DNA from 2 places in the Burkholderia sp. BCC1996 genome. Region 2 is predicted to be linked to the other one. Evidence: riboswitches for the same ligand, from Rfam matches in the RefSeq annotation. Region 2 holds a riboswitch; the other holds the start of a gene.

Region 1 (3,408 bases), on a different contig from region 2:
ACGGTCTGGCGCGGCCGACGGTTGAGCCAGCTGTCGTTGGTCTCGTCCTGCGGATTCAGGATCCCGATCGCGACGCTGACCGGCGTATAGCGGCCGATCGTGCCCTTGTACGACAGGTCGATGCCGCGGATATGCGCACGGCCGATGTTCATCGGCGAGAACGTCGCGGGGTTGTACGCGATCAGGTTGCTGACGCGCGTGTCGTAGATCGCGGCGCTGAACGTGCCGTATGCGGTGTTCGCGTCGAGCGCGGCCTCGACCGAATCGCTGCGTTCCGGGCTCAGGTCCGGATTGCCGTAGCCCGGGTAGTACAGATCGTTGAACGACGGCAGGCGGAACGCATTGCCGTACGACACGCGCGCCGTATAGACCGGCGTAATGGCCCACGACAGCGCGGCGTTGCCGGTGTTCACGGCCTTCCCGGCAATGATCTCGTGGCGGCCCGCGACGAACATCGTCACGCTGCCGAGCGTCGCCGACTGATGCAGCGAGAACGCGGAATCGTTGCGCGTCGGCACGCCGTCCGGCACGTCGACCGGCAGGAACGCCTGTTCGCGCGTGAAGTCGTACGCCACCTTCGTCTCGCCCGACAGCGGCAGGCCGAACAGGTGGAAGCCGTGCGCCTGATGGGTCAGCGACGTCGACGAGCTGATGCGCTGCGAGTTGATCTGGTCCGTCGGGATGGCCGGGTCGCTCGCGTACAGGAACTGGCGATCGTTCGCATAACCGAACGACTGGTCGAACTGCGTGTCGGGCGTGACGTCGAGATGGAACGCGAGGCCGGTCGTCAGCTGATGATCGAGCTCGCGGTTCGCAAAGCCGGCGTTGTCATAGGACAGGTCGGAGCGGTGGTACAGCGCGAACGTCGAGATCGACCAGTTGTCGCGCGCATAGCCGAGGCGCGCATCGAGGTCCTGCGCGTGATACGGATTGCGGCCGTCTTCGTGGTAGGGCAACACGGGCCGCGTTGCGTCGATGCCCGCCGTGTTGTAGTCGTGCAGGCCGAGCGTGTAGGTGAGGCCACCCAGCGCGGCGAGCGGCCCCGTCGACGGCACGGTGCCCGACGTGCGCAACTGCGTGTCGAAGGTCTTGTTCGAGCCGCCGCCGAACGACACGGTGGTCTGGTTCGGCTGGCCGGCGGCGCGGCGCGTGAACAGCTGCACGACGCCGCCCATCGCGTTCGCGCCGAACGACGCGGCGGCCGGCCCCGAGATCACCTCGACGCGCTCGAATGCTTCGGTCGGCAGGTCGGCCCACGGCGCGATGCCGGTGGTCGGCGAGCCGATCCGGATGCCGTCGATGAACACCGCGACCTGGCTGGCCGACGAGCCGCGGATGCTGACCGAGGCCGACGAGCCCGGGCCGCCGTTCTGCGAGACGGTCACGCCCGGCAGCGTCGCGAGCGCCTGCGTGATGCTCGGGTCGCTCGGCGACAGCCGGTCGAGATCGGCGCGCGTGAGCACCTGCGTCGTCGCAAAGCGCTGGTCGAACGACTCGGGCAGATGCCGCGTGTCGGTCACGCTGATCGTCGGCAGGTCGGCGCCTTCGGCGGGTTGGGGCGGCTGCGCGGGCGGCATGTCGCCCGCGGCGTGGGCGATCGGGGAGAGCAGCGCCGTGGCGGCGGACGTGGCGAGAAGGTGGCGAAGATTCATGAGGCAGCGAGCGTGATCGTGTTGCAGGTACGGCGAGCGTAAGCGGGGGGGCGGCGAGTACCGCCTGGTTTTCGTTGGTCTATCGCGGGACCGGGCAGCGTGGGCGGCATTCACGCGTGTCGTCATGACACGTGCCGGACGACTTGGCACGGCACACGCGTGCGGACACGCGGCGCAGACTGGCCGCGCAACGGCACGATGCTTCCGGCGTGGAAGCGGAGGCGGAAAGATCGGACATCTGAAGGGTCCTGAGGTCGGGCCGTCCATGCAACGGGGCGACCGCCAAAGGCGGTGCTGGCGCATCGGGACACCCCGCCCGGTGCGGCTGCTTGGACCTCGGGTCGATGGCAGGTCTCCTGGCTCGCGGGTCGCGATTCGCACCGGCCTTCCCGGTTTCCCAGTGGCATGGGGTGGTGCGGATTCGCCGCTCACAGTTGCGGGGGCAGCCGCAGATTCGAGGCACGGCCTCTCCTGCGTTCCCTTTTGATCCCGTTCCCGGGAACCATCAGCGCGCAAGCGTAATGGCGAGCGCGCCGGTGCGTCAATTATCGAAGTGCGCAGGGATGCGAAAAAACGTCAGTGCTCGCCGGATGCTTTCGAAATCATTTCAATTCGAGACTTCGCACCGCGTTTCATGTCTGACGAAACGCACCGTCGGCGGCGCTGCAATCGCGCCGGAACCGGCTCGGCGCGATGCCCGTCCATCGCACGAACGCCCGCCGAAACGCTTCTTCGCCACCGAACCCGAGATGCGCGGCGATCCGCGCGACCGGCCAGTCCGACTCGCGCAGGCAGCGCCGCGCGACGTCGGCGAGGCACTGTTCGCGCAATGCGTGATAGCCGCTGCCTTCGGCCGCCAGCCGCCGCCGCAGCGTCGCTTCGCTGACGCCGAGCCATGTCGCCAGCGCCGCGAGCGCGGGCAGCGCCTGTTCGCGCGCGAGCGCCGCATCGAGAAAGCCGCGCACCTGCTGAGCCCATGACACGACGGCCGGCGCGGCATCGATCAGCCGAAACGGAAAATCGACGAGAAACGCGGCCAGCTCGCCCGGCTGGCGGATCACGCGCGCATCGAGCCGCACCGCGTCGAACGCGAAGCCGTAGGTCTTGCGGCCGACGTCGACCGGCGCGTTGAACAGCCCGAGCAGCGGCATCGCGTCTTCGCGGCGCGGATGGCCGAGCCAGACTTCGTCCGGCCGCAGCGGCTGCCCGATCAGCCAGCCGAACAGTTGCAGATAGCAGAACAGTCCCGTCAGGTCGACGAGGCACGCGGCGGGGCTGCGCGTGCGGCGCAGCGAATCCATCCGGAACGTCGCGCGTCCGTCGCGCACCGCGAGCGACAGTGCGCCGGCGCGCGGCGTCAGCATCTCGCAGAACTCGGCGGCGCAGCGGATCGCGTCGGCGAGCGTCGCGCAACTGAGGAGGCACCGGCACATCAGGTCGACTTCCTGCTTGCGCATCGGCGGATGGCCGTCGCCGCGCGCGACCTGCGCCTCGAGCCGCTCGATCGCGTCGCGGTACAGCGCGACGAAGCCGCCGGGTGTCGTCGTCGACGCAGCAGCAACGGCCGTCGGCGCAGGCCGTTGCGCCGGCGGCACGCCGCTGCGCGCCAGTTCGTCGAGCAGACGGGCACCGAAGCCCGGCAGCACGCGGCCGCGTGCCGGCAATGCACGCTGTTTCATATGTCTCCCGATCTGAGCGTTGCGACAGGGGCCGGTGAGCGTGCCGATAGGGGTTCGCCGGCCGCCGCCACGCAAGA
Region 2 (3,408 bases):
GCGGCTTCGACTTCGGCGAACTGTGCGTCGCCGACCAGGTCGGCCTTGTTCACGATCACGAGATCCGCCGACGACAGCTGATCGGCGAACAGTTCGTGCAGCGGCGATTCGTGGTCGAGGTTCGGATCGGCGCGGCGCTGCGCGTCGACGGCCTGCGGGTTCTCGGCGAACTGGCCGCTCGCGGCGGCCGGCCCGTCGACGACGGTCACGACCGCGTCGACCGTGAAGCTGTTGCGGATCGTCGGCCAGTTGAAGGCCTGCACGAGCGGCTTCGGCAGCGCGAGGCCCGACGTCTCGATCAGCACGTGATCGATGTCGGCGCGGCGCTCGACGAGCGCTTCCATCACCGGATAGAACTCCTCCTGCACGGTGCAGCACAGGCAGCCGTTCGCGAGTTCGTACAGCTGGCCCGACGCTTCGCTGCGGGCGCCTTCTGCGCCGTCTGCATCCTCGCAGCCGATCCCGCAGCCCTTGAGGATTTCGCCGTCGATGCCGAGCTCGCCGAATTCGTTGACGATCACCGCGATGCGGTGGCCTTCTGCATGCTGCAGGATGTGGCGCATCAGCGTGGTCTTGCCGCTGCCGAGAAAGCCCGTGACGATCGTGACGGGAAGCTTGCGTAGGGTCATGGTGGGTCCTGTGTCTAAAAGGGAGTCAGGCCGAGAGCGTCACGTCGATCTCGTCGTAGCGTTTGAGGCGGTAGATCGCGGCCGATACGATCCAGCACGCGACGAACAGGCCGATCACGACGTAGCCGAGCATGCCGAAATGCGATGCGACCATCGTCGCGAAATCCCATACCGGGCCCTGCAGCGAGAGTTTGTCCGCGAGCAGCGCGAGCACCTCGATGCCGCCGATCAGCGCGGCAACCAGCACCGACACGAACGTGATCGTCATGTTGTAGTAGATCTTGCGGATCGGCCGCACGTACGCCCAGCGGTACGCGCCCATCATCAGGATGCCGTCGGTCGTGTCGACGAGCGTCATGCCCGCGGTGAACAGCACCGGCAGCACCATCACCGACCAGAACGACAGGCCGCCCTGCACCTGCGTGGCCGAAATGCCGAACAGCGCGATCTCGGTCGCGGTATCGAAGCCGAAGCCGAACAGGAAGCCGACCGGATACAGGTGCCAGCTGCGCGACACGAGGCGGAACAACGGCCGGAACAGGCGGGCCAGCACGCCGCGCTGGTTCATCAGCATGTCGAGGTCGGCGTCGACGATCGGCTCGCCGCGGCGGGCCGCGCGAAACGTCCGGTACACGGAGATCAGGATCAGCAGGTTCGCGGCCGCGAGCACCAGCAGGAAGAACGCCGACACGCTCGTGCTGATCACGCCGCCCCAGGTCTTCATGCTCTCGAAGCGCGCGAGCGACGCCGCGGTCAGCGCGACCGCGACCGACATCACGATCACCACCGTCGAATGGCCGAGCGAGAAGAACAGGCCCGCGCCGAGCGGGCTGCGGCCCTCCTGCATCAGCTTGCGCGTGACGTTGTCGATCGCGGCGATATGATCGGCGTCGACCGCGTGGCGCAGCCCGAACACGTAGGCGAGCAGCGCGGTACCCAGCAGCACGGGCTGGTCGCGAAACGCGATGAAGGCCCAGATCCACGCGCCGACGTTGAATGCGACGAGCAATGAATAGATCGCGACGATTTTGCCGCGCAGCCCGGACGGGCTGTCGTTGAACAGGCGGAAGAACGAGTCGAGCATGATGCTCCTTTGCGAACGGTCGACATGATGAATGCCAACACGGCCGTCGTCGGCCTGCCCGCGGCGCTGGCCGTTCTTCGCCCCGGCCCGCACGCGTGCAGCGGCTGACGGATCGGCGAAGGAAGGGCAACGCCCGGGCGTCCGGCGAACTGCGGCCGTGGACGATGCGCCGCCTCCCCGCGGCGCTGAACCCCAACGTCTCGGCCGGTATCCGGGCTGACGAACACGCCGCTTCGCCTTCCCGGATGCGCGGCATCCAGTGGCGGTCGTCCGCATGCGGCAGGCATGCGGCGAAGCGGCGCTGCATCGCGCTGGGCGCGACGCGTTCGCTTACCGTTGCGGGGGCAGCACAGGTTGGCCCGACTGCGGCGCAGGCAGGCTCCCTGTTTCCCGTTTAACTGCGCGCGCCGGAGGAGCGCGCGCGAGCACCGAAACGCGTGCGAGTGTAGGCGGCGGTGCGGGGAGCGTCAAGGTAAAGGCGGAACGGCCCGCCGCGGCGCGTCCGGCGTGGTGGCGGCATCGCACCGGGGGCGCTTGCGGCGCCCGCGCGGCGGGTTCGCGCGGGCCGACCGCTGTGCTATCGTATGCGCCGCGTTCGGTGCTCGCATGCGCATTCCGCGCACGCAGTTAAACGGGAAACAGGAGGCGGAAGTCCGCCCGGCCTGTGCTGTCCCCGCAACGGTACGCCGCCCGCGCGCCGCGGTTCCCCCCGCACGCGCCCAGGCCGCCCGCGATGCCACTGCCCTTCAGCGGGCGGGAAGGCTGCGGCCTGGCAAGCGGCCAGCCCGGATACCGGCCGACGCAAGGGGCGAGCCCGCTGCTCGCCGAACGCCCGATCCGCGGGGGACGGATGGGGTGCGCTTTCCGCCCGCGTTCGCGCGGGCTTCGCCCGATCCGTCATGCCTTGCCTGTCCGCCGGCCGCCGATGCGCCGCTCGCTGTCCCCTTTCCACTGCCACGACACGGTGTGCGCCGTGCCGCGTCCGATGAGCCGCGCCTGGCTCGTCGGCGCCGGCCCCGGCGACGCCGATCTGCTGACGCTGAAGGCCGTGCGCGCGATCGCCGCGGCCGACGTGCTGCTCGTCGACGATCTCGTGAACCCCGATGTATTGCGCCATGCGCGCGCCGACGCGCGCATCGAGCACGTCGGCAAGCGCGGCGGCCACGCGTCGACGCCGCAGGAAACGATCGTCGCCGCGATGCTCGCGCACCTGCGCGCGGGCCGCAGCGTCGCGCGGCTCAAGGGCGGCGATCCGTTCGTGTTCGGCCGCGGCGGCGAGGAGCTGCTCGCGCTCGGTGCGGCGGGTTTCCCGGTCGAGGTCGTAAACGGCATCACGGCCGGTATCGCGGCCCCGGCCGCGCTCGGCATTCCGGTCACGCATCGCGGCGACGCGCAGGGCGTGATCTTCGTCACGGGCCACGGCGCGGGCGCCGACGAGCCCGACTGGCGCGCGCTGGCCGCGACGCGGATGACGATCGTGATCTACATGGGCATACGCCGGCTCGACACGATCGTGGCCGCGCTGCGTGACGGCGGCGTGCCCGGCGACATGCCGTGCGCGGCGATCGAGAACGCGACGCGCGACGGGCAGCGGCACGCGCTCGCGACGCTCGACACGGTCGTCGAACGCATCGGCGCCGCCGGTATCGGCTCGCCCGCGATCGTCGTGATCGGCCGCGTCGCGGCGCTCGCCGA

The links. A riboswitch is a leader RNA that binds a small molecule or an ion and turns the genes downstream of it on or off. The one in region 2 is predicted to bind cobalamin.
Region 1: another riboswitch for cobalamin. It lies ahead of U4Z64_RS01715 (TonB-dependent receptor domain-containing protein); the one in region 2 lies ahead of U4Z64_RS24150 (HoxN/HupN/NixA family nickel/cobalt transporter).

What each region holds. Positions count from the first base shown of each region.
Region 1 covers NZ_CAJPHM010000001.1:386,411-389,818, forward strand. Annotated here, with positions in the region: gene U4Z64_RS01715 (TonB-dependent receptor domain-containing protein) at 1-1,652, opposite strand, end outside; cobalamin riboswitch at 1,981-2,174, opposite strand; gene U4Z64_RS01720 (helix-turn-helix transcriptional regulator) at 2,285-3,331, opposite strand.
Region 2 covers NZ_CAJPHM010000017.1:119,914-123,321, reverse strand. Annotated here, with positions in the region: gene cobW (cobalamin biosynthesis protein CobW) at 1-629, opposite strand, end outside; gene U4Z64_RS24150 (HoxN/HupN/NixA family nickel/cobalt transporter) at 655-1,713, opposite strand; cobalamin riboswitch at 1,898-2,161, opposite strand; cobalamin riboswitch at 2,293-2,529, shown strand; gene cobA (uroporphyrinogen-III C-methyltransferase) at 2,639-3,408, shown strand, end outside.